2 regions of the Sanguibacteroides justesenii genome follow, and region 2 is predicted to be linked to the other one. Evidence: riboswitches for the same ligand, from Rfam matches in the RefSeq annotation. Region 2 holds a riboswitch; the other holds the start of a gene.
The links. Region 2 has a riboswitch for cobalamin ahead of DMB45_RS04495 (ribonucleoside triphosphate reductase). Riboswitches for the same ligand answer to the same signal wherever they lie in the genome.
Positions count from the first base shown of each region.

Region 1: linked by a shared signal. The riboswitch ahead of DMB45_RS05055 (PepSY domain-containing protein) and the one ahead of DMB45_RS04495 (ribonucleoside triphosphate reductase) in region 2 are both predicted to bind cobalamin.

Region 1 is NZ_QJPL01000002.1:487,089-499,606, reverse strand. Features, by position in the region: gene DMB45_RS05080 (adenosylcobinamide-GDP ribazoletransferase) at 1-725, opposite strand, end outside; gene cobT (nicotinate-nucleotide--dimethylbenzimidazole phosphoribosyltransferase) at 835-1,872, opposite strand; gene DMB45_RS05070 (bifunctional adenosylcobinamide kinase/adenosylcobinamide-phosphate guanylyltransferase) at 1,897-2,412, opposite strand; gene DMB45_RS05065 (hypothetical protein) at 2,997-6,242, shown strand; gene DMB45_RS05060 (TonB-dependent receptor) at 6,485-8,863, opposite strand; cobalamin riboswitch at 8,970-9,166, opposite strand; cobalamin riboswitch at 9,250-9,471, shown strand; gene DMB45_RS05055 (PepSY domain-containing protein) at 9,640-11,112, shown strand; gene DMB45_RS05050 (histidine phosphatase family protein) at 11,171-11,689, shown strand; gene DMB45_RS05045 (cob(I)yrinic acid a,c-diamide adenosyltransferase) at 11,717-12,286, shown strand; gene DMB45_RS05040 (cobyric acid synthase) at 12,393-12,518, shown strand, end outside.
Region 2 is NZ_QJPL01000002.1:356,648-369,165, reverse strand. Features, by position in the region: gene DMB45_RS04530 (hypothetical protein) at 1-1,766, shown strand, start outside; gene DMB45_RS04525 (hypothetical protein) at 1,781-3,706, shown strand; gene DMB45_RS04520 (ABC transporter substrate-binding protein) at 3,771-4,892, shown strand; gene DMB45_RS04515 (iron chelate uptake ABC transporter family permease subunit) at 4,889-5,935, shown strand; gene DMB45_RS04510 (ABC transporter ATP-binding protein) at 5,937-6,959, shown strand; gene zupT (zinc transporter ZupT) at 7,146-7,949, shown strand; gene DMB45_RS04500 (cation diffusion facilitator family transporter) at 7,960-8,865, shown strand; cobalamin riboswitch at 9,023-9,203, shown strand; gene DMB45_RS04495 (ribonucleoside triphosphate reductase) at 9,306-11,453, shown strand; gene DMB45_RS04490 (anaerobic ribonucleoside-triphosphate reductase activating protein) at 11,435-12,070, shown strand; gene DMB45_RS04485 (potassium channel family protein) at 12,050-12,518, opposite strand, start outside.

The DNA of each region.
Region 1 (12,518 bases), 130 kb from region 2:
AATACTTGCTCGATCAATAATACCGAAGCCCCGCAACAATCTCCGGTATATCCCCCGATCTTGAGTTTCAGAAAAAAACGCAACCCGCATGCCATCATTAAAGCAGGGAAGACTGCACACCATAAATACGCATCCAAAAAAAGAAAGGGTATTAAAACAAGAAAACCGACTCCCGCAAAAAGAAAGAGCTTAACTTTATTGTATAATAAATGTACTTTACTCTCTTCTACCTTTCGAACATAGGAAAGCGTATTGATCATTCCGGCCGCACAAAATTTAGAAAAACAATCCGCACTCAAAATAATGGCAAATAACACGGAGGTCTCCACTCCCGATCCCCCGATGGCAAACAACAAACTATAATAGAGCAGAAAATAGAGAAGCAATCCGATGGTTCCGTAACATCCGATATGCGAATCCTTCATAATAGCTAAAATTTTCTCTTTGGTCGTTCCCCCGCCGAACCCATCAAAAAAGTCCGCCAAACCATCTTCATGTAAAGCTCCGGTTAGTAGAACACGGGCAATGATTGCCAATACGCAGGCAATCCCCACCGGTAACACGAACGAAGCTAACCAAAAAGTTCCGGCTGTAACAAAACCGGTTAAAAAACCGATCACAGGCCAATACCGTATGGCCTCCTCGAAATAACGTTTATCCACACTTACCCAATGCCACAACGGCAATCGGGTAAACATCATCATCGCCGCCAATAAACCTTTCATAGTATTGTAAATTGCAGATTATAAATTAACAGGATGGGAGTCAGAAAGATTAAGCGATTCAGAGATTAAATCCAATCGCTTAATCCTTATAATCATTGAATCTTTCAATCTAAAAATATTTTGTTACCTCGGCCTGTTTAAATGAAGCCATTTCATTAATCATACGCACAGCCGATTCCAATAGCGGATAGGCACAAATAGCTCCGGTCCCTTCGCCCAAACGTAATCCTAAATTCAACAACGGCTTAGCTTCCAAAAAATCCAATAACAATTTATGTCCCGTTTCATCTCCCTGGTGTCCGTATACACAATAATCCGTTACTGCCGGACAACATTTTCTTGCTGCCAGCACGCAATTAGTCATGATAAATCCATCCACGATAATAACCATTCCCAACTCCGCGGCACGTAACATCCCCCCGACAGCAGCGACCATCTCGAATCCCCCGAAATAACGTAAAATATCTTCTGTCGATCCGTCCCCGGTATAATTTTCCATAGAAGCCTTCAACACCTCATATTTATGTTTAATACCGTCACTTGCCAAACCGCTTCCGGCTCCCACGCATTGTTTTAAATCGATCCCGGTGAAATAGGACATCCAAACGGAAGAAGGCGACGTATTAGCTATTCCCATCTCTCCAAAACTCACCACATTGGTTCCTTCCGCGTAAACCATATCCACAATCTCTGCGCCGATTTCAATAGCCCGCTCAAACTCCTCCTCACTCATTGCCGCCTCGTAACGAAAGTTAGAAGTTCCTTTCCTGATCTTTCGATCGATCAAACCCTCCAATACGCCAAAATCCCCGTTTACGCCACAATCTACCAATTTAAGACCGAAATGATGCTGACGAGCGAACATATTTACGCCTGCACCGCCTTTGATGAAATTATAAATCATCTGTCGGGTTACTTCCGGTGCTGAAAAGCTAACGCCCTCTTTCACAATCCCATGATCTGCAGCGTAAATAATATTCTGCGGCTTATTCAATTTCGGAGATAATGTTTGTTGGATAGTTCCCAATTGGATAGCCAACTCTTCCAACCGCCCCAAAGAGCCTTTAGGTTTTGTCAAATTATTGATTTTATCCTCTAAAACCGGCACGATAGCCTTATTCGTCTCTTTTACTACAAACGCTCTCATTTTTATTGTATATTTATTTTATCCTTAGCTCTTAATTTTCATCTCTATCCCGGAGACCATCAACACGACCTCATCCGCACGGGAAGCCACGTACCGATTCACCCATCCCTGTAAATCGGTAAAACGACGTTGTACCGGATCCACGGCTATCCCCCCCATACCGATCTCGTTCGTTACAAAAATAAAAATTCCCTCTTGTGCCGTAAATCGGTCGAATTCATCTTTTATTTCCCTCAACGATTTTTCAATATCGGAATCATTATCGAAAAAGAAATTCGTACTCCACAAAGTAATACAATCTATAACCACTACGCGCCCCTTCAGATCGCATTTCGATATATATTTCTCTTCCTCTATGTTGGTCCATTGGGCCCCCCGGTCTCGTTGATGCCTTCTTACCCGCTCCCGGAACTCCTCATCCCATACCCGGGAAGTAGCTAAATAAACCGGACAATCCGATAACTCCAACGCCAAACGCTGAGCATAATCACTTTTGCCGGATCGCTGTCCTCCGGTTATCAAAACTATTTTTCTTTTCATCATAACGGCAAATTTCTCTGTTTTTTAACGAAATACAAAGAAATCGCAGAAAAAAAACGAAGTTGTAAAATAAGAAAACAAGCAATTCCGTTTACAATTGATTCCTCACGGAAAAAACAACCGTATCAGCATCATTCATTTCAATAGAACCACAGCCAATTGTGAGCCACAAGTATCAATCGAATCTTCCAGCAATACAATCGCCGATTTCTCACGCCAATCGACCGAAAGAGTTGTTTTTTTATGCTTTGATAATCTCTATTTTTAGATTCTATTTATACGGCATATTTTCCCTATCCGTAATACGGTAAAAAGCCTTTCGGTCCTTGTTATTTATAATAAAGCAAAAAAAATAAACCACTATCCTATACCGATCTCACTTCCGGCGAATCTTCCATTTTAAAGAATAAACCATTATATATTAATAATATATCCTGAGATAGATATCCAGAATCCACGTCCTCCTAATTCTTATTCCCGGAAATATTTCAATTTTAACAGTACTATGTATTGCATGCTACTATTTTTTATTTATATATTTGTATCGTACTAAAAATAAATTACAAAAAATAAAACCTGCAATTATGGAAATGTCAACCCTAAAAACAGCCATAACTTACGAGAGCAAGTTAGTAAAAAGAAACTGGTTATTTTACCTCTTTGTCTTCGGGGCATTGGGATTTATATTAGGTAGTCCTCTCTTGGATAACCTTATAAATACGTACGTTCCATGGCGTAAATTTATATTCGAGTCTTCTTTTCCTCTATACGGATATTACTTTTTGAACCTCTTCCAACCGATATTCGTCACATTTATCGTCTGCGACATCCATAGGAAACGGAAAAAAGCCGAAACCCGGGAAGTGCTTTCAGCACGGCCCATCGGTAACGGTCAATCCTTTCTCGGGGAATTTTTGGGTATTCTTATTCCGTTCCTCACGATAGATGTCATCTTTATGATCATCTCCATGATTATCCACATATTTGTACCGAATTCCCCCGTCAATATAGGAATATATCTTTTCTATCTTTTCACGCACGTGCTGCCCACGCTTGTTTTTATTACCGGGTTATCCGTATTGGTAAACAGGTTAGCCAAACACCCTTTCGTCAGCTGGCTTATCCTGATCGCTTTTCTCTACTTAGCGTACACCTACCTGACGACGCCTCTTCACGGGATATTCGATTTTCGTGGAAATTCACTTCCGAACTTTTTTTCCACCTTAGTCGGGTTCATGCACATGGAGAATTACCTGCTCCAGCGAGGTGCTATCCTGTTATTGGGTATAAGCCTGCTCTACCTCGCCGTTTTAGCCACGAAGAGATATCCCAATGTCGCCGGCCGGAAACGCTATTTAACGGTTCCCGCTTTCTTGTGCTTCGTACTTGCCGTGGGGCTCGGCGTTATATACGTTACCAACTTTCAAAGCCGTTTGAAAAACAGGATCGGGCATCGCGAAACTTTCGTGAAATACAATGAATACCCCACGGCACGCGTGAGCGAGCACGATATCACCTATCGACCCGGGGGAGATAAATTCTCGGCAACAAGCCGGATGAAGATTCAAAACCGGAAAAAAACAACAATGGAACAGCTTCTGCTCTTCTTAAACCCGGGATTAAAGATCGACAAGATCGAATCCGGGGGACAAAACCTTCCCTTTCACAGGGACCGGCAGGTGATCGTCATCGAGCGTCCCCTGGCTCCCGGGGAAAATATCGAGATAGAGATGGAGTACGGGGGAACGATCGACGAGGATATTTACCAGATTAACATTCCGGATAATAAATTCTTTTCTACCGTCAGGTATCGTTTTGATTACGAAAATTACGGCAGACACACGGCTTTCGTATCGGATAAATACACTTTACTTATACCGCAAGTGATGTGGTATCCGACCGCGGTTCCTCCGGTCGAGTTACAGGCATCCAAGGAGACCGATTTCACGGATTACACCCTCCGCGTCAAAAACCCGGGCGAGATGACCGTCTTATCTCAAGGCAAACCGACGAGAGAGGGCGATAACGTCACGTTCAACAATTTACAAAACCTGACCGGGTTAACCCTCTGTATCGGGAATTACGAGAAAAGGGCGATCACGGTCGATTCCCTTACCGTCGAGTTTTACACCTACCCGGGAAACGATTTCTACCTGAAGTGTTTCGATGAATGGGAGGACCTGAAAAAAGACAATCCTGACCGGGAGAAAAATTTAAAAAAGGTATTTTATCAATGCAGAAATAAAATCGAACACGGCAAACCTACCCCTTACCCCTTTCACTATTTCAAGCTGGTCGAGGTTCCTTCGTCCTTTCTCAACAGAAGTCCGTTCAGCGATGGCATTCAACCGGAGATCGCACTTTTTCAGGAACGATGGTGCGAATGGGAGAATACACATCCCGGTACTTTTACTCCTTGCGAAGATTGGAGCATACAGAATTATATACTGGACTACCAGCTTCCCTTTTACCTGGACCAAATGCGCATAAATCGTATTTTCTCGGATTATACCAGCAGCATCACCTCCGACAGATATCAGGGGATAGACGCCATATTCAAACAAATAATCAACCCGAAAGTATCCAAGAAAGATATGAATCCCAAAACGATAAACCGTATTGCGAAAAAAGGATTGAAAGGGATCATGGCCGAAGAATACAGCGAGGAACAACGCCTCGTCATTTCTACAAAAGTTTCGCATTTATTAAGTTATCTCTCGACAATCACTACCTGGGACTCCCTAAACCGCTTCACGCGGGAATTTAACGAGCGTACCCGCTTCCGGGAAATTGACTTCGACTCGTTCTTCGAGGAATTCGAGCAACGTTTCGGGCAGGACATCAAGGCTTACATGGACGAGTGGTACACGAGTCGCCGGATTCCCCTGTTAACGATAAAAGATCTGTCCCGGAAAACGACAGAAAAGACACAAGTCATCGACTTTATGGTAAACAATTCCAGCGAAACGGACGGTATCGTCTCGATCATTAAGCTTGGTCAGTATGGTATCGGGGGACAGCCAATCGAAAACTGCCGGAATTACATCATCAAACCCGGAGAATACAAACGAATTGTCGTTCATGAAGACATCGAAGAAGAACTCCTGCTGACCACCAATTTCTCGGGTAATTTACCGAAAAACATTTCATTCAATAACAATGAATCCCCCTTATCAGGCCCCGTACCGAAAGAAGGAGTCACATTGATCGAGAGGAATCGATTCTCCCCCCCGGGAGAGATCATCGTCGACAACGAGGACGAGAGCTTCCAGCTGATCGATTCGGCAAACAATCGAAAACGATTAGCCGATCTGGTCAAAAAAGAAGACGCCCAAGAGTACACTTATTTAGAAAACTCGAAAGCCAACGCTTGGATTGTTACTTTATCGCAGGAATTCTACGGCAAACATATTCGTAGTGCTTTCACCAAAAAATCAGGCACGGGAAATTTCAAAGCAGTCTGGACAGCAAACCTCCCGGAAGCAGGGAAATACGAGATACTTATCCACCGACCCCGTATTGTTGACGCTTGTGACGGAAAACTATGTACAGCCGACCACCCGGGGATGAAAAACTACTATACCGTCTACACCCCCAAGGGAAAAGAGGAAATCATCATAGAAAACCGAGAAGAAACTTCAGACTGGCTACCGGTTACTTCCACCCTGTCGCCGGAAGAAGTCTGGGTATCCTTAGGCACGTTCACTTTACCGGCTGGAGAATCCCGTGTCGTATTGGACGACCGGGGGGCTTCCGTTACGAATAAAATATTCGGTGAATACCTTCAACTGATAATTGCCGATGCTGTCAAATGGGTACCAGTAAGATAATCAGAAACACTCATACCATACTACGAAACCTAAATCCGAGAACATTCACAACTTGTACAAACAAATAATGTTCCGTGCATCGAAATAGCCATTCCCTGTATACAACCGTATGGCCGTATACAGGGAATGGCTATCATCTAAATTACAATTGACGAATGTCAATTAGAAGATTCGAAAATACATACCTAAAAAGCTGAATAATTTTTTCGTCAAACAGCTCACTTAAAACCCCAAAATCCTATTTAAAACTTATAAGACACAGAAAGTTGATAGTTTCTCGGAGTACCCTGTACCGGACTGGATGATTCGAAATACTCCTTATTAAATATATTATTTACATTACATGCTAACGTAATATGACTCTTTATCGTATAAAATACGCCTCCATCCATCAACCAAAGAGAGGGATAATACAATCGGGAAGCTACATCCCGGAAAATTTTGTCCCGGAAGTTTCCACTCAAATGAAAGGACAAAGCCTTAAATATCCCCGTCGGAACAGTATAATCGGCAAACACATAGAAAGTAGTCCGAGGTACTCCTGTGGTACGCATGTTTTTCCCCGTCTGCTTATATTCGGGGAAAGCACTACTTTCCCGAATGGAGCGTATCCGATAATCCGACAAACATAAAGCCCCCCTCAAAGAAAGAGTAGGTAAAATCCGGGCCGTAACATCCATATCCAGTGTCTTCATATCGGCTCTACCTACCTGCGCATTAACCGTCATCTTAGTCACTTCCACGGTTCCATCCCCTTGCTCTTCTTCCACCTCACGGGTTCCCACGTTCGTAACCATATTGGTACGACGGATGTAAGAGAAATTTACGCTTGCATCCAACCACTCGTTAAAAGTATAACGAACTCCCGTCTCAAAAGAGTAATCCCGTTCGGGTTTGAAAATTTGATCCCCTTCCTTATCCGGATTAATCGAATTTCCGTTTTTATCCAAATAGATATTATTTACACGATATGTCGTCGTATTCGGAGTAAAGGCTGACCCGTGGGCAATATGAATCGATAATTCTGGACGGGGAAAATAAACAGCTCCCACATGCCAGGTAAAAGCTGAGGCATGAAAATTCGCCCATTTTCCCATATCTTTTTTATCGTAATCGAACGATTTCCCGTCGATCGTCGGAAAATTGGCCATCATTCTTCTCTTGTAAAAATCCATACGCCCGGAAGCCATGAATTTCCATTTATCATTCCATTCAAATACATCACGGAAATAGATACCGTTTGTATACCATTTTCTCAAGTAAATGGAAGATACATTCTGTATCCAGTACCCTTGTACAAGTTCCGGATTTTTCACGGACAACATCACATCGGTTCCCGGACCGTAGGTATCTCCGTTATCCCAACCGCAATATTGTCGCATATCAAATAACGACCAATTCCAACCGATAGCATAATGGTGTTTTGTAGAAGCTATTTCCGCATCGCCGGTTAACTCTAATGTGTTGTTATAAGTATCGTGACGCGGGAAAAAACCGCTCGCCCCGAAACGGCGCAAAGAATCTATATCCACATAAGTCGCTTCCCGAACCCCGTTCTTCTCCGTATAATATTTGTAATCCGCTCCTTCAAAGGGAGTTTTCGCACTTTTGTAAGAAAGACTTCCTACTCCGGAAGTCCGGTGATAGCTGTGATCAAAAGCAAAAACCTCCTTCAATTTCAAACCGTTCGTAAAGGTATAAACATAATCAAGTTTTATATTATACCCTTTCCGGCTATGCGAATCATTGGCAAAATCATTATAAACCTGCCCGAAATCGGCTGTTGGATGACGATCTCCCTTACGCATAACCACTTTATCGGTAGCCATATCCACCATATCCCCCGGCATATAAGGAGCAGCCCCCAATTCGACCGTATAATGGTCGTCTTCAAAACCAAAGGCGACATCAACTCTGCTCTTGCCTAAAGTAGCTCCCAATGTCGCTATTCCGGATAAACGCTGAGGAGACATACGACGCCAACCTCCCAAAGTAGCGTAATGCAAGTTAGCCATGTACTCTACCGGTCCGACCAATTTACCGCCGAATCCCAAACTTACCTTCTTTACATCCCACCTCTCATAACTGAAACGGGCATTCGCCAAAAATTCGGGAGAGGCTTTCTTACGCACAATATTGATAACACCTCCCATGGCTCCGTAACCGGCAAGGATGGCTGCAGGTCCGCGAAGCACTTCGATAGACTCCGCCGAAGCAAGATCCCCCAAAGGAAACGTGTTAATACTCTGCCGGTCATCCCGAATACCGTCCACCATTAAAACGGCCGGCATATTGGAGCCTCCGACGTAAAAACGTCTCCACAAACCGCCCTGGTTGCCCAGTCGGACGCCAGGCAGAAAACGAACGGCATCCACCCATTCGGTAATTCCTTTCCGTTCAAGCACTTTTGCAGACAATAGAGATACATTTAACGGAACGAATCTGAGAGGTACATTCAGTCCCATTAATTCCATTCTTTTCTTTTTTCCCAAGACCGTCGCTTCTTCAATATTAAAAATCGAATCCGTGATACTCTTTTTTTTCCTTTTGTCTTTATCTTCGGCCAAAAGAGAGCCGACACACACCAGTAACAATAATGTTAGTACAACAACTTTTTTCATAAAAACTATATATTAATAATGAATAAAGCATTATTAACATAGTTTAAGGGTACATGAGTAAAAAGTATAAATTTATCTTTCTCCTCTCGCTTTTGTTCCCGAAAGCTATGGTTTACGTGCTTTGGCAGGTCTTCTGACTTGTTCCGAATTTTGCCGCCTTCCCGGTTTCAACCAGTGACATTGAAGTACAAAATTCTTTTACAGGAACTTACAGCTGCGGGTACAGTTCCGGATTCACACCGGATTCCCTATTCTGTTTCACCTCAAGAAAAGAGGTATCGCACCAAAACGGCACAAAAGTAATACAAATTTCTTTATTAGAAACACTATTACCATTTTTTATTTCATGATATTTTTCCAGAAATAACATCATTTCAAAAAAAATTGTACATTTGCAGCGTTTTGGTGTTGTGTTATCATTCTAACTAACACACAAGAGGGAAACCGGTCAGAATCCGGTACAGTACCCGCTACTGTGATGCCCGCTTCTTCTGAAAAGAAGATATATGACGGATAAATTCTTACACCACTGTTCCAGCGAATACGAGGGAATGGGAAGGTATCTATCCGGGGCGAGTCAGGAGACCTACCGAAACCAATAGTTAACGCATATGCTCGGGGTTAAGGATAGCGTTACTGAAATGTTTTTCATCAAAAATGAAAGATTTTAACTATCAAGCCGTTATTGAATCGTTATCGAGCGATTCGATAAGAGTTCCGATGAATTCCTGGCGTGAAGTAAGCAACATATTTATAAAACTATAAACTAAAAAGATATGATTAAATTTTTTATTCACGTACACCGGATTCTCGGACTTTTACTCTGTATACTGTGTTTTTTATGGTGCATTTCCGGTATAGTATTGATATACCACTCCTTTCCCCGGGTAGGACCGGACAAAAGACTTCCTCGCCAGGAAGCCCTGGATACCTCTCGTCTACCCGCAATCAACGAGATACGGCAACGTTTACCCCAAAATGTACTCTCGAACAACTTTAATTTAAACAATCCCTTCGGCGAACCGGTTTTCCATTACGGCAGATGGCGTGAAGTAACCGATCTCTACGCCGACAGTACCTATATCCTCCCTTCTCCCATCTATTCCCTTTGCGAGGAGAGAGCCAAATACTGGTGTCCGGATCGTAACATCACCGAGGTCGATACACTCCGCAAATTAGAGGTATGGATTCCTTTCGGACAATTGAAAAAAGACCTGCCTATCTACAAATTCTATTTTGACGGACCGGAACATTACCAACTTTATATCTCTTCCCGTACCGGAAATATCCTACAGTTCTCTTCCCGGGAACAACGCTTTTGGGCCTGGATAGGAGCTATTCCCCATTGGTTATACATCACCTCTATTCGACAGGATATACAAAAATGGGATACTCTTTTGTATTGGAGTTGCTTACTCAGCCTTATCATGTGCATCAGTGGAATCTTTCTCGGAATCCGAGCCTACTGGCTAGCCCGCCGGAAAGGCTTTCTTCATTCTCCCTATACAAAGCCGTGGTTCCGCTGGCATCACATCACCGGTTTCTTTTTCGGTATCTTTATCTGTACTTGGCTATTCAGTGCATGGGCGCCCATATCACCCACCTTTTCCAATTTATTCAACAATAACAAAAAGGCAGGTAACGCGTTCAGAAGCCGTCCTTCCATCGCGGCTGCTCCTCCCATCGAAAAATATAATCTGGATTACCGGAAGGCTATTGCCGAAGTATCGAAAACACATGGTCCTGTAAAAGAGATTACCTGGAGTAATTACAACGATATACCACTTTACAAATTACGGACAGTGGAAAAAGAAATTATTCTGGATGCATCCGCCGACTCGATACGCCCTTTTCAAATCACCGAAGAGACGATCTACGCTGCCGTAAAGAAACTGACGGCCGATACGGTTCACTACACCATCGTCAAAATGGAAGAATACGATAACTATTACATCTCCCGTCGCAGAACTTTACCTCTACCTGTCTATAAAGTAACGTTGGATAATGAATCCGGAGATTGCTATTATTATAATTTGAAATCTTTTCAACCGCAACATTATGATAACAACGGACGTTGGAAACGCTGGGCCTTCCGGGGATTACACCGGTTGGATTTCAAATTTCTAATCGATCGTCCCGTATTATGGACAATCGTCATGTGGGGACTTTTGCTCGGATGTGCCTTTGTCTCCGTGAGCGGGATTGTTTTATCCGTAAAATACATCATCAGATTGGTAAAAAGACGATAGTAACAAAAACTTGAATTTGTTTATTACCTTCGCGGGAAAGAATCAAAGAAGAGATGCCATGATAGAACTCACTCTTACCCGTCATGGGGAAACGTTAGAAAATCAACAACATATTTTGCAAGGGCAACTCCCGGGCACCCTCTCCCCGTTAGGTATTGAACAAGCAAGAAAGTTAGCCGAGAAATTAAAAAATGAAAGAGTGGATGCCGTCGTATGCAGTGATCTGGCCAGAAGCTGGGAGACGGCCGAAGTAATCGCTTCATTTCACGAATTGGAGCCTGAAGCGACCCCCCTGCTCCGGGAAATGGACTGGGGCGTATACACGGGACAACAATTGGACGATGTAAATTGGAGCGATTTACCGGATAGTGTCGAATCGGTAGATGAACTGTTCAACCGGGCTGCCGCTTTCATTCGGTATTTAAAGACATATCACGAGGGAAAACGAATCGTCGCCGTAGGCCACGGAGCCTTTAACCGAGCCATCGCCACTTACCTGCAAGGAAAAAAAGCCATGGAGATGACCGAATTACCAATTATGGAAAATACGGCCTGCATTTTATTTCAGATTTTATAAACAAACATTCCATCGACACTTACAGACATGAAAATATACACCAAAGGAGGAGATAAAGGAACAACAGGAATACACGGGGGAAAACGGGTCGACAAGGACGATCCTCGCATCGAGGCCAACGGAACCCTGGACGAATTGAACTCTTGTATCGGACTTATCCGGGCCCAAATCGGAGAAAGGCACGAGTGGCAGGAGATGCTCCATTTCATTCAAAAATCCCTCATGACCGTTATGTCCCACGTGGCAACTCCTACCGCCTTACGTCCCCAAAATCCGAATCCGCTTCCCGAAGATTTAGATATTTGCTGCGAGCAAGAAATAGACCGATGGCAATCCGCCATCCGTCATCCCTCCTCACATTTTATTCTCCCAGGAGGAACACTCGTTTCCGCTCAATGTCATATGGCTCGCACCATCGCCCGACGAGCCGAAAGACGCTTATGGACATTAAACAAAGAAGAGGAGGTCACTCCGGTTATTCTTCGGTTTATCAATCGCTTATCGGATCTCTTTTTCACGCTGGCCCGCTATGAAATGGATTTACAAGGGACGGAAGAAGAACGTTGGCAATCTTTTCTATACAAGAAAAAATCTTAAACGACAATATTTGAAAAATTCATCTTACAAACTACCAAAATAAATTTGCACCGCGCTATATTTGCATCGTGTTAAGCTGGCAAGTGAAATTTAAAATTTTCTATTTATGCGGTTAAAACCCATCATGTTCGTCGGGACTTGCTCCGATGCTGGAAAAAGTATCGTGAATGCCGCTTTTTGCCGCATTTTTAAACAAGACGGTTATTATCCGGCCCCGTTTAAAGCTCAAAAC
Region 2 (12,518 bases):
AACAAAGAGTCTATTACTATCTGGTAAAAAAAGAACAATCCGTACTGGAAGGAAGCATACAACTCACGACACAAGAGGAGGTAAATGCATTCGAAACAAACGGAATCACGGCAATCAACGGAAATCTGATCATTGCATCGACTTCCGGCGAAGACTCGATCACCTCTTTAGTTCCGTTACATAACCTTCGGGAGATACGATACGATTTGATCGTCAATGACCGGTATACCGGAAAAGATCTGTTAGGATTAGAGAATTTGGAGAAAGTGGGAGGAGTCTCGATCCAGGCAGGCAAGAACCTCGAACTGATAGAGTTTCCGCACCTGATTTCCGTGGGAAAAGACTTTACGGTAAATCACGCGAAGGTAGAACAAATCGTGTGTCCCAAGTTAAACCGTATCGGACGTCATTTGAATGTTTCAGGAAATTTAGCTCAAACAGAGTTCCCCGCGTTGGAGGAAATAGAAGGAGGCCTGACCTATACCTCTTCAGGTTCTCTCTCTTTGATTCCGACTATCTATTTCCCTAATTTAGTCCGAATCGGAGACAACTTCTCCATCGAAAAACTGGAAAAGGTGGAGCGGATCGATCTACCCGCTTTAGAAAAGTGCGGAGGAATGTCTATTTTTGCCAATACTTCCAAGTCCATGCTTAAGATATTAAACACTCCCGCTTTAAAAGAGATTTCCGGGACACTGGATATCAGGTATTGTCAAATCCTCGAACTGGAGATGCCCGTACTGGAACAGGTTGCAGAGATCAAATTAAGAAATAACTCCATTCTTACATGCAAATTTCCTCTCCTCCGCGAAATAACCGGTAACCTAACCCTCGAAAGCTTGTCCCACCTGGAAAATTTAGACGGGTTCCCGGCTCTGGCATCGATCGGAGGCATATTCACGATTCAGTCCATAACCCATTTTGAAAAATTCGAAGCCCCGGCAACTTTAAAGAAAATCAACGAACTAAAGTTATCCAATCTGAATCATATAACCGAGATCCATATCAAAGGCTTGGACATCGCGACGCTCAACCTGTTGAACAAAACATTAGCCACCGCTAAAGTAATCGGAGACAAGGTATTCAACGGTATCCTTCGTCTGGAATGCACCTCCTCTATCTCCCAAACAGATAATCTCTTTCCCTTATTGGAAGGTATAGAAGAGATCGGAGGCTTGGATTTAAACGGATATGCCTTATACAACATCGACGCCCAAGGCATAACCAAAATCAACGGGGATCTTACTGCAAATACAAGTTCGCTTAAGACACTAAAATTCCCGCATCTGACAGAGGTATCCGGAAATTTTACCTTAAAGTCAAGCCTGAGTAGCTTAACCGAATTCGGAGTACCCTTGCTTACAAAGGTCGGAGCGAATTTGAAGATCAACAATTTCTCCAAAAACTTCGCCCTGAAAATACCGGCCTTAACAGCAGTAGGCGGAGACATGACCATCTCAACGGCCGACTATAGCAACTCTTTTGCCTCTATCGAAATGCCGGCTTTAATAAGCATTGGTAATAAACTGACACTGAACACGAGCAGCAGTTATTATACCAATAAGGCATTGACCCATCTGGACGGATTCTCTGCTCTTGCGAGCGTAAAAGAGGTCGAGATCACCAGTCAGGCAGCATTGGTATCATTTTTAGGCTTAAAACAGGCGATTCCGGGCATTTCCAGTTTAAAAACGGAGAAAAACAAGTACAATCCGACACTCGAAATGTTACAAAACGGCCAATGGACAGAACCCAACCAAAATTGAAGTTTAATTCGTAAATGAAAAAGAATATGCAACTGTTATCTATAAAAAGAGTTTTTTTCTTTTTGTTTATCCCGCTTCTCGTGACGAGTTGTAGCGACGACGAAAGTGATTTTACGGGAGGAGACAACTATATAACCTCCTTTCGTCTGAAACAAGGAGAAGCTTTACTGCACACGACAATTCACGGGGACAGCATCAAACTGGTCGTTCCCGAAAACTTTACTTTCGACGGCATTTCCGCCGCCATTACGACCAGTGAAAACGCTACCCTCTCTCCGTCCCTTTCGGAAGTACAGGCATGGAATATCAAACAGACGTTTACGGTTACTTCGTATAACGGGAGTAAACGTACCTATACTTATGTCGTAGAGAAGAGATCCGTCGCTCATGAAGGCAATGTCGTATTGGCAACCCAAGCCGACCTGGAAGCCTTCGCCGCACAGGACATAAATGAAGTAAACGGAAGTCTGACCATCGGAGAAGCAGAAGGCGAGGCAACCGTCACCTCTCTGGCTCCCTTGGCCAAACTTCGGAAAGTAAAATACGACCTCATCATCAACTCTACATACGGCGGGACGAATTTAGAAGGATTGGAAAATTTAGAATCGGTCGGGGCCATACGCATCAACAAAGGGACCGGACTGGAAGAGGTAAACCTCCCCCAATTAAAAGATATCGCCCAAACGTTATATGTAGAAAGCAGTCAGAGTAAGATCGCAACCATAAACTTTCCCAAGTTAACCAATATTGGGGGAAGTGTTACTTTGGGATCGCTCTCGACCTTGGAAACCCTTTCAGCACCTAAGGTGGAAAAGATTTGGGGTGCATTGAATCTATCTTCCGATCGTTCTTTGGTCGAATTGGATCTATCCTCGTTAAAAAGAGTCGACGGAGAGTTGAATCTTTCCGACATCAGTAAGATCACAAACGTGGACGGACTGAAAGCGCTGGAATTCATCGGTGGAAAATTCACTCTGGATAACCTATCGGCAGTGGAAAATTTAGACGGATTGAAAGCGCTCTCTTACGTGGGAGGAGATTTTTGGATGTACAGACTCCCGTTGATTACCCGCTTAAACGGGTTCTCCTCTCTTAAAGAGGTAAGAGGTACCTTAACTATTTACTCCGTGCCTTTTGAGTCATTCTCCGATTTCTCCTCATTAAAAAGAGTTCCCAGATTGGCTATCAAAAATAATGATGCCCTGAAAGATGTAAATATTTCGAATTTGGAAAATCTTACTTCAATGGAATTCGAAGGGATAAAAAATGAAGCGACCTTAACCGGTAAAGAAATTTTCCCGGGCTATATCAATGTCACCACATCCAATATCCTTATAAAAGGGATTAAAGAGGTCGACCGATTGAGGTATTACATCAATATACCGGATCAGGACAGGACATTGGATATTGAAAAAGTAAACGGCGATTTCACGTTATTGGTCTACGGCCTTACAGGAAGCTTTAATTTACCCCGGTTAACGGAAATCGGCGGAAAGCTGGATATCCAAATTCAGAATAAGATCACGCTCGATTTATCCGCTTTGAAAAAATTAGGAAGTTTAAAAGCAGAAGGAGTCAACGTCGACATCTTAGCACTCCCGGTATTGGAAACGGTAAAAGGTGATTTCAATATAACCACGGCAAACTATCAAAGCAATATGTCAGATGTTCAGGCTCCCAAACTGCAAAGCGTGGGCGGCATGTTTGCCTTATGCGGTTTCAGCTCTTATTACAGCAACAAATACATAACCGACCTAAACGGTTTCAGTTCCTTGAAGAGTGTAGGCAGTATTAAAATTCAACACAACATGATGTTGACCTCATTTAAAGGAATAGAAGGCGTCATCTCCTCTTTGGAAGCAGCCCAATGGAAGGTTTCCGGCAACGGATACGATCCGACTTACCAAGATATGGAAAATGGCTTATGGGATAAACCCTGATAGAAAAGTCCTGCCTGAAAAAACGGGCAGGACAATCACATTATATTTATCTATTTTTATATCTATGAAAATTCATACCCTATTCGTCGGTCTTATTCTTCTTTGTTTTTCCTGCAAAAACCAACCATCCGGTTCAAACGCAGCCGGGGCTCCGATCCCCCTGAAACACGCCGAGAATCTCGTGCTGTTCCCGATTGAAGACTACACGATAGCCCAACTGCGTAATCCCTGGGATACTACTAAAATATTACATACTTACATTTTGGTTCCGAAAGAGAAAAAAGTTCCGACTCATCTCCCGGAAGGAACCGTAGTGAAAATCCCGTTGTCTAAGGCGATCGTCTACTCTTCCGTCCATTGCAGCCTGCTTCGGCAATTGGGTTCAATAACAAGTATCGTCGGCGTTTGCGATCTCCAGTATATCAAAATACCGGAAATACAAGAAGGATGTTCCTCAGGGAAAATCGCCGATTTGGGAAGCAGCATGAATCCCGATATCGAAAAAATCATCGATATTCACCCGGATGCCATTTTACTCTCTCCTTTCGAAAATAGCGGCGGCTACGGACGAATTGAAAAATTGGACGTACCGGTCATCGAATGTGCCGATTACATGGAAACCTCTCCCTTGGGACGGGCGGAATGGATGCGCTTTTACGGATTACTATTCGGACAGGCAGCAACAGCAGACTCTCTCTTTTCAGCGGTAACAAAAGAGTATAAGCGATTATGTCAATTGGCCTTGACGGCACCGTCAAAACCCTCCGTTATCAGCGAACTAAGAAGCGGATCGGCCTGGTACGTGCCGGGTGGAAAAAGCACGATGGGACAACTGTATTCGGATGCCGGCGCCCGCTATCTATGGAGCGACGACCCCCGGAGCGGATCTGTTCCCCTGGCCTTCGAAGTTGTTTTCGACCAGGGACACGAGGCCGATTTTTGGCTGATAAAATACAATCAGCAAACAGACAAGACTCTTCGCGAATTAAAATCGGACTACGCTCCCTACGCCAAATTCAAAGCCTTCAAAGAGAAGAACGTGTACGGATGCAACACGGGTAAGGTCGCTTTTTACGAGGAGTCCCCCTTCCACCCCGAATTATTATTAAAAGACCTGATAAGTATTTTTCATCCTGAATTAGTGAAAGATTATCAAGCATATTATTTCCAAAAACTGACGGAATGAATACCTCACACATGACATCTCCCGGCCGAAAATTCGGAATATTACTAACAGGCACCATCCTGGTGTTGTTGTATGGTAATTTGATCATAGGTTCCGTCCATATACCCGTTGATGCCGTTTGGGACATCTTGTGCGGACAGGAAGTCGAAAAAGCGAGTTGGAGATTTATTATTTGGGAATCACGCGTTCCCCAATGTATTACGGCCCTATTATGCGGAGCGGCATTAGCGGCTTCCGGTTTGATGTTACAAACAGCCTTCAACAATCCTTTAGCCGGCCCTTCCATCTTAGGAATTACGACCGGATCCAGCTTGGGAGTCGCCCTTGTCATGTTATTGGGAGGAGGCATTATTTCAGCGGGCGCATTCAACTTATCCGGTTTTTTTTCCGTCATTCTGGGAGCTTTTATCGGTTCCATGGTAGTTATGGGAATGATTCTGTTTTTCTCTACACTGACGAAAAGCAATATCATGTTGTTAATTATCGGTATTATGATCGGCTATATAGCTTCTTCCGTCATTGCTCTGTTGAACTTTTTTGCCACGGCGGAAGGGGTACACTCTTATATTATATGGGGGATGGGAAATTTCGGCGGAGTATCTATGGAACAATTGCCCTTTTTCTCCGCTACCTGTCTCATCGGATTGCTCCTCTCCTTATCATTGACAAAACCCCTGAATGCCCTTCTGTTAGGCACTCGATATGCCGAGAACTTAGGTATAAACATCCGCCGTATCCGTCATATGCTACTGATCGCTACCGGGCTATTAACAGCAGTCACAACGGCCTTTTGCGGTCCTATCGCTTTTATCGGCTTAGCTGTTCCTCATGTCGCACGACTCCTGTTGGGCACCTCGAACCATAATTCTCTCCTTCCGAACACCATGCTGCTGGGAGGGGCCATTGCCCTATTATGTAATCTGATATGCGTATTACCGGGGGAATCGGGCATCATCCCGTTAAATGCCGTAACGCCGGTATTGGGAGCCCCCGTGATCATTTACGTCATCATTAAACAACGCAAGATCCAATACTTCAACTAATATGCAAAATAATCCCATCGTACGGTCGCGGGACCTGACCATCGGATACAGGAAAGGCCGGAAAGAGACGAATCCAATCCAGCAACACCTCTCTTTCGAACTCCATAGAGGAGAATTAGTTTGTCTGTTGGGACCCAACGGGGCCGGTAAATCCACGCTTTTACGTACACTCGCATCATTCCAACCCCCATTAACGGGAGAAGTGCAACTCGAAGGGAAACCTTTATCCGACTATTCGGAAAAAGAGCGTTCCCGAAAAATAGGGGTAGTACTCACGGACCGGACACAGGCCGGAGGATTGACCGTCTATGAATTAATCTCTTTAGGACGTCAACCGCATACCGGATTTTTCGGACGACTCCATGCACGTGACCACAAAATCATCGAAGAGGCTATGAGTTCCGTGGGGATAGAAAACAAATTCAATAATTACGTTGCCGAACTATCCGACGGAGAACGACAAAAAACGATGATAGCCAAAGCATTGGTCCAGGAATGTCCGGTAATTCTTTTAGATGAACCCACCGCTTTTTTAGACGTAACGAGCCGAATAGAGATCATGCAACTCCTGCATACCCTTGCTTACCGACAACAAAAAACGATTCTGTTATCCACCCATGATATAGAACAAGCCCTTATTCTGGCGGATCGGCTATGGTTGCTATCGAAAACGGAAGGATTACGTTGCGGGGTAACGGAAGACCTGATTTTCGATAACAGCATGGATACGCTATTCGACCGGGAAAAAATAAAATTCGACCTTACCCAGGGAAACTATTATCCGCCCATACGGGGAGATCGCCATATCATCGTCGAGGCGGAAGACGAAACCTTAAAACATTGGGCGATCAACGTTTTAAACAGAAACCATTACATATGCCTTTTCTATCCCTACCCTTCCACTCTTTACCCGATATTAAAACTAAAAACGGCCCGGGAGATGAGTTTTCTTCCCTCCGGGGGAGAAAAAATCCCCGTACACTCGTTCGAAGAATTGACCGATCTTTTAAAATCCCTACCCTAACTTAAACCTTCCCGAGAAACGATGGTCCTCTGCAGCACTCCGAAAACGTCCATCCCATGTCCCAAAAAATGAATTTTCATTTTCTTTACCGAGGCTTTTTCATACCCGTAAAAAATCTATCTTTGTAAAATAAACCAAACGAAATCTCCGGAAAACATCGGGTATAACCCGGATAATATCGAATTCATGAAAGAAAGTTTATTTATTCCGTTATTATTGACTTTACTTGCAGGATTGGCAACCGGTATCGGTAGCCTGATCGCTTTTTTCACCCATCACACGAACAAACGTTTTCTCTCCTTTTCGCTGGGACTCTCCGCGGGAGTAATGATATACGTCTCTTTCGTGGAAATCTTCCAACAGGCGGAAACTTCCCTTACGGCCGAGTTAGGTTCAAAATACGGTATGACCATGACGGTCCTCTGCTTCTTCGCGGGAATGTCATTGATCGGTATCATCGATCGTCTGGTACCTTCCTTTGAAAATCCTCACGAAGTTCGTTCCGTAGAAAGTATGGATACCCCTCCCCCCAAGGATACAAAATTGATGCGCATGGGACTGATGACGGCCCTGGCCATCGGCATCCATAACTTCCCGGAAGGTATCGCTACTTTCACGGCTGCAGTGGAAAGCCCGACTTTAGGAATTGCAATAGCCGTCGCTATCGCCATCCACAATATCCCGGAAGGTATTGCCGTTTCTGTTCCTATTTACCATGCAACCGGAGATCGTAAAAAGGCATTTCGTTATTCCCTTCTGTCCGGCCTGGCGGAACCGACCGGTGCTCTTCTGGCTTATTTAGTACTCATGCCCTTTATGTCGCCCGTCCTGATGGGATGTATCTTCGCAGCCGTCGCAGGTATCATGGTCTTTATTTCCATAGATGAATTACTTCCTGCCGCCCGGGAATACGGAGAACACCACATCTCCATCTACGGACTTATCTCCGGAATGGGAATCATGGCTTTAAGTTTAATTTTATTGGCATAACCAAAAAGATATGGAACATACGCACGAACATCACCACCATAGAATCACCAGTCTAAATAAAGCTTTTATCATAGGGATCACGTTAAACACGGCTTTCGTGGTCGTTGAATTCGTTGCGGGATTCTGGTTTAATTCTTTGGGATTACTCTCGGATGCGGGACACAACTTAAGCGATGTCTTCAGTCTTGTATTGGCCATGCTGGCTTTCCGGCTTTCCCGCGTACAAGCCAATACCAAATACACGTACGGCTACAAAAAAAGCACGGTCTTAGCCTCCCTTTTAAATGCCGTCATCCTGTTGATTGCCGTAGGCTTCATCTTGGGAGAAAGCATCAACAAACTATTCCATCCTCAGCCGGTCGACGGAGACGCCGTCGCCTGGGTTGCCGGAGTCGGAGTAGTCATCAACGGGATCACGGCCTGGCTGTTTATGAAAGATAAAGAAAAGGACCTGAACGTAAAAGGAGCTTATCTACATATGGCAGCAGATGCCTTGGTCTCCATCGGTGTTTTGGTCTCCGGATTGATTATCGCCAACACGGGATGGAATATCATCGATCCGCTTATCGGGATCGGAATTGCCGTCATCATCGTTTATTCCACTTGGGGATTGCTGCGAGACAGTATTCGCTTGTCCTTAGACGGGGTTCCCGCCGGAACCGATTACAGACAGGTCGAAAAAACCATTGCCTCTGCCCGCGGGGTAAAAGGATTTCATCATTTGCATATCTGGGCTTTAAGCACGACCGAAACCGCTCTTACCGTACACGTCGTCATCGATGACATGTCCCAAATGGAAACCGTAAAATGCGATTTGAAACATGAATTGGAGCATATCGGCATTATTCATGCCACGTTGGAATTTGAAGCACCGGGATCTCATTGCAAGGATTGCCAAAAAGAATATTCAGACTAAAATGTTTCCCAAAAATGAAAACTTTATTAAATAAATATCATACAAAATTTTCCTATTCATACACACAAACAACTTAATATAAGTTTATTAACAATATATCTCACTTAGAATTATTGTTAAAAACAAAAATTACGATATATCCTATCTTATTTTTATTTACTTTCGTCATGCATTCGGTTCACGTTTGTGATTAATAGGGAATCCGGTGAAAATCCGGGACTATACCCGTAGCTGTAAGCTTTTTTTGTTTTTCGATCAAAAGATCCACTGTCGGGTAACCGATGGGAAGGAGGTCGAAAATAGCGAGTCAGAAGACCTGCCGATTGCGATATATCCGTAACTTTCGGGTGAAAAGCGAGGAGAAGGCTTGCCTATCGGACTATTCTCATTTTACCCAAGGTTATAGTAAATTTATTTATTCATTACTAAAACCTTTAAGAATGAACGAAAACAGCTCTTTTTCAAAAATTGTAAAACGCAACGGGGAGATTTGCGATTTTAAAGCGGAAAAAATCGAACAAGCGATTTTTAAAGCTACGCGAGCAACGGGAAACCCTCATCGTAAAACAGCACGCGAACTCTGCAACAAGGTGATTGAAATTCTAAAAACCGACACCCCGGAAGGAGTCATTCCCCACGTGGAGATCGTACAGGACACGGTTGAACAGGTACTCTTGCAACACGGAGATTTCAATTTATTGAAAATTTATCTGCTTTACCGGAAACAACATGAACAGATCCGGAATTCCAAGGTATTGCTTACCAATATCGAAGTGATGGACGATTACCTGACTTTAAGCGACTGGAAAGTAAAAGAGAGTGCCAATTCGTCCTATTCTCTACAAGGGTTAAACCAACATATCTCCACCCAGATCACGTCCAATTACTGGTTAAACAATCTCTATCCGGAGAGAATATCCGAAGCTCACAAAAGCGGGGCCCTTCATATTCACGATCTCGGATTTTTAAGCGTGTATTGTGTCGGATGGGATCTGAAAGACTTACTAACAGTCGGTTTCAGGGGAGTTGAGGGAAAAGCCCAAAGTAAACCGGCCAAACATTTCCGGACAGCTTTAGGACAAATTGTCAACTTTTTCTATACCATGCAGGGAGAAGCCGCCGGGGCTCAGGCCTTCTCCAATTTCGATACCTTCCTGGCCCCTTATATCCGCTACGATCAATTGGATTACAAACAGATAAAACAATGCTTACAGGAGTTTCTGTTTAACTTAAACGTACCGACACGAGTCGGCTTCCAAACCCCTTTTACCAACATTACCATGGACCTAACTGTTCCGGATTTCTTAAAAAACGAACCGATTGTTCACGGCGGAGAAATCAAGGAAGAAGTATACGGCGACTTCCAAGCGGAGGTCACTTTACTGAATAAAGCATTTGCCGAAGTAATGTACGAAGGTGATGCTTCCGGCAGTCTCTTCTCCTTCCCTATCCCGACCTACAATATCACTCCGGATTTTGATTGGAACAATCCCGAATACGAAGGGATATGGGAGATGACGGCCAAATACGGGATTCCCTATTTTTCCAATTTCGTGAATTCCGATATGAAACCGGACGATGTCCGCAGCATGTGCTGCCGTTTACGCTTGGATAAACGGGAATTGATGAAACGGGGAGGAGGACTGTTTGCTGCCAACCCGCTTACCGGGTCCGTGGGTGTCGTTACTATCAATCTGCCCCGTTTAGGTTATGAATCCGTATCGGAAGAAAACTTTTATCAACGTCTACGTTATTTGATGGAAATCGCTAAAGATAGCCTGGAGATCAAACGAAAAGTCATTGAACGTTATACCGAAAAAGGACTTTATCCCTACTCCAAATACTACCTCAGACACGTACACGAACGTTACGACTGTTTCTGGAAAAACCATTTCTCTACCATCGGGATAAACGGAATGAACGAATGCTGCCTCAACTTCTTAGGAGTACCTATCACCCATTCGGACGGAATAGAATTCGCTCAAAAAACAATGCTTTTCATGCGGGACATTTTAACCGAATTTCAGGAGGAGACCGGCAACATCTATAATTTGGAAGCCACTCCGGCAGAAAGTACCTCCTATCGTTTTGCTTTACTGGACACGGCCGCATATCCGGACATTATCGTGGCCAACCGGAAAGAATTCGAAAAAGGAGCACAACCTTATTACACGAATTCCACCCATTTACCGGTACATTTTACGGAAGACCTGTACGAAGCACTCGAACAACAGGATCAGCTTCAAACCCTTTATACCGGAGGAACCGTCTTCCACGTTTTTACCGGGGAACACCGGACTTCCGCCCAAGCCGCTAAAAACATGATACGGAAAGTAACTTCCGCATTCCGGTTACCCTATATCACGCTCTCGCCTTCCTTCAGCATATGTCCCTCCCACGGTTACATAGCCGGAGAACATTTTACCTGCCCCCAATGCGGAGCGAAGTCGGAAGTATACAGCAGGATCGTCGGCTACATGCGTCCAGTGAGTCAATGGAACAACGGAAAACGGGCCGAGTTTGACGACCGGAAACATTTTGACAACAGTATCACGGAAGAAATTGCGATATGCGAATCGGAGGATTGATTAAACAGAGCCTGATCGATTGGGAAGGGAGAGTGACCGCCGTTATATTTACCCAGGGATGCAATTTCCGGTGCGGTTATTGTCACAATCCCTCCCTTGTCCTACCGGAACTTTTTACGAATAATCAAAAATGGACGGAAGCGGAACTATTTTCGTTTCTGTCCAAACGCCGACAATGGTTGGACGGAGTTGTTATCTCCGGAGGCGAACCAACCCTTCAACCTGACCTTATTCTTTTTGTCCAAAAAATAAAAAAGTTAGGGTTCGACATAAAATTGGACACGAACGGGAGCAATCCCGACCTTCTCCGAGAACTTATTGCCGGGAAACGGATCGACGCAATTGCCATGGACATAAAATCCGCGTTAAACCTAACTGCCTACCGGAAAATAAGCCCCAATATAAGTTCCGAATTGCTGGACAAAATAAAAGAGTCTATTCGTATCATTCGGGCTTCAGGTATAGAGTATCTTTTTCGGACAACCGTTATTCCGGGTTTACAAACGGAAAAGGAACTGGAAAATGTAAAAAAGGAGTTCGAAAAAGATCCTTTTCTTTTACAGGAGTTCCGGAATGGGGATATCTTAAAAAATTACTTATTGCAATTGAATTCCTAACTTCCGGAAGTTCTTGTGCAATCCAAAAAGCACCAGAATATCTCTTCTTTCAAGTATCAGATCACTTGGCAGCTCGGGAAGAACCGTAGGCTTATCCTCTTTTTCCTGCAAACGTTTCAGGGTTATCAATTTCAAACCGAACTCCCGCTCGAAATCCACATCGCCTAATTTACGACCGACGAATCCGGCAGGAACTTCCCATTCGATAATCACGTGATCGGTATCGACCACGTAAGAATCGATGGTCGTTGCCAACTCTACCTTCAGGGCAAAAAAATCGGCATATTCCCACTCCGGATTGATAATCTCCGTAATACCCATCGTCTCCATAATCGTTTTGTGAACCTCCGACATGGCTCTGGCAACGATACGCTTGACTGCAAATTGTTTCAACAGGGCAAGTACGTACAAAGAGGTACCGAAATCCTTACCGATGACCACAAACACG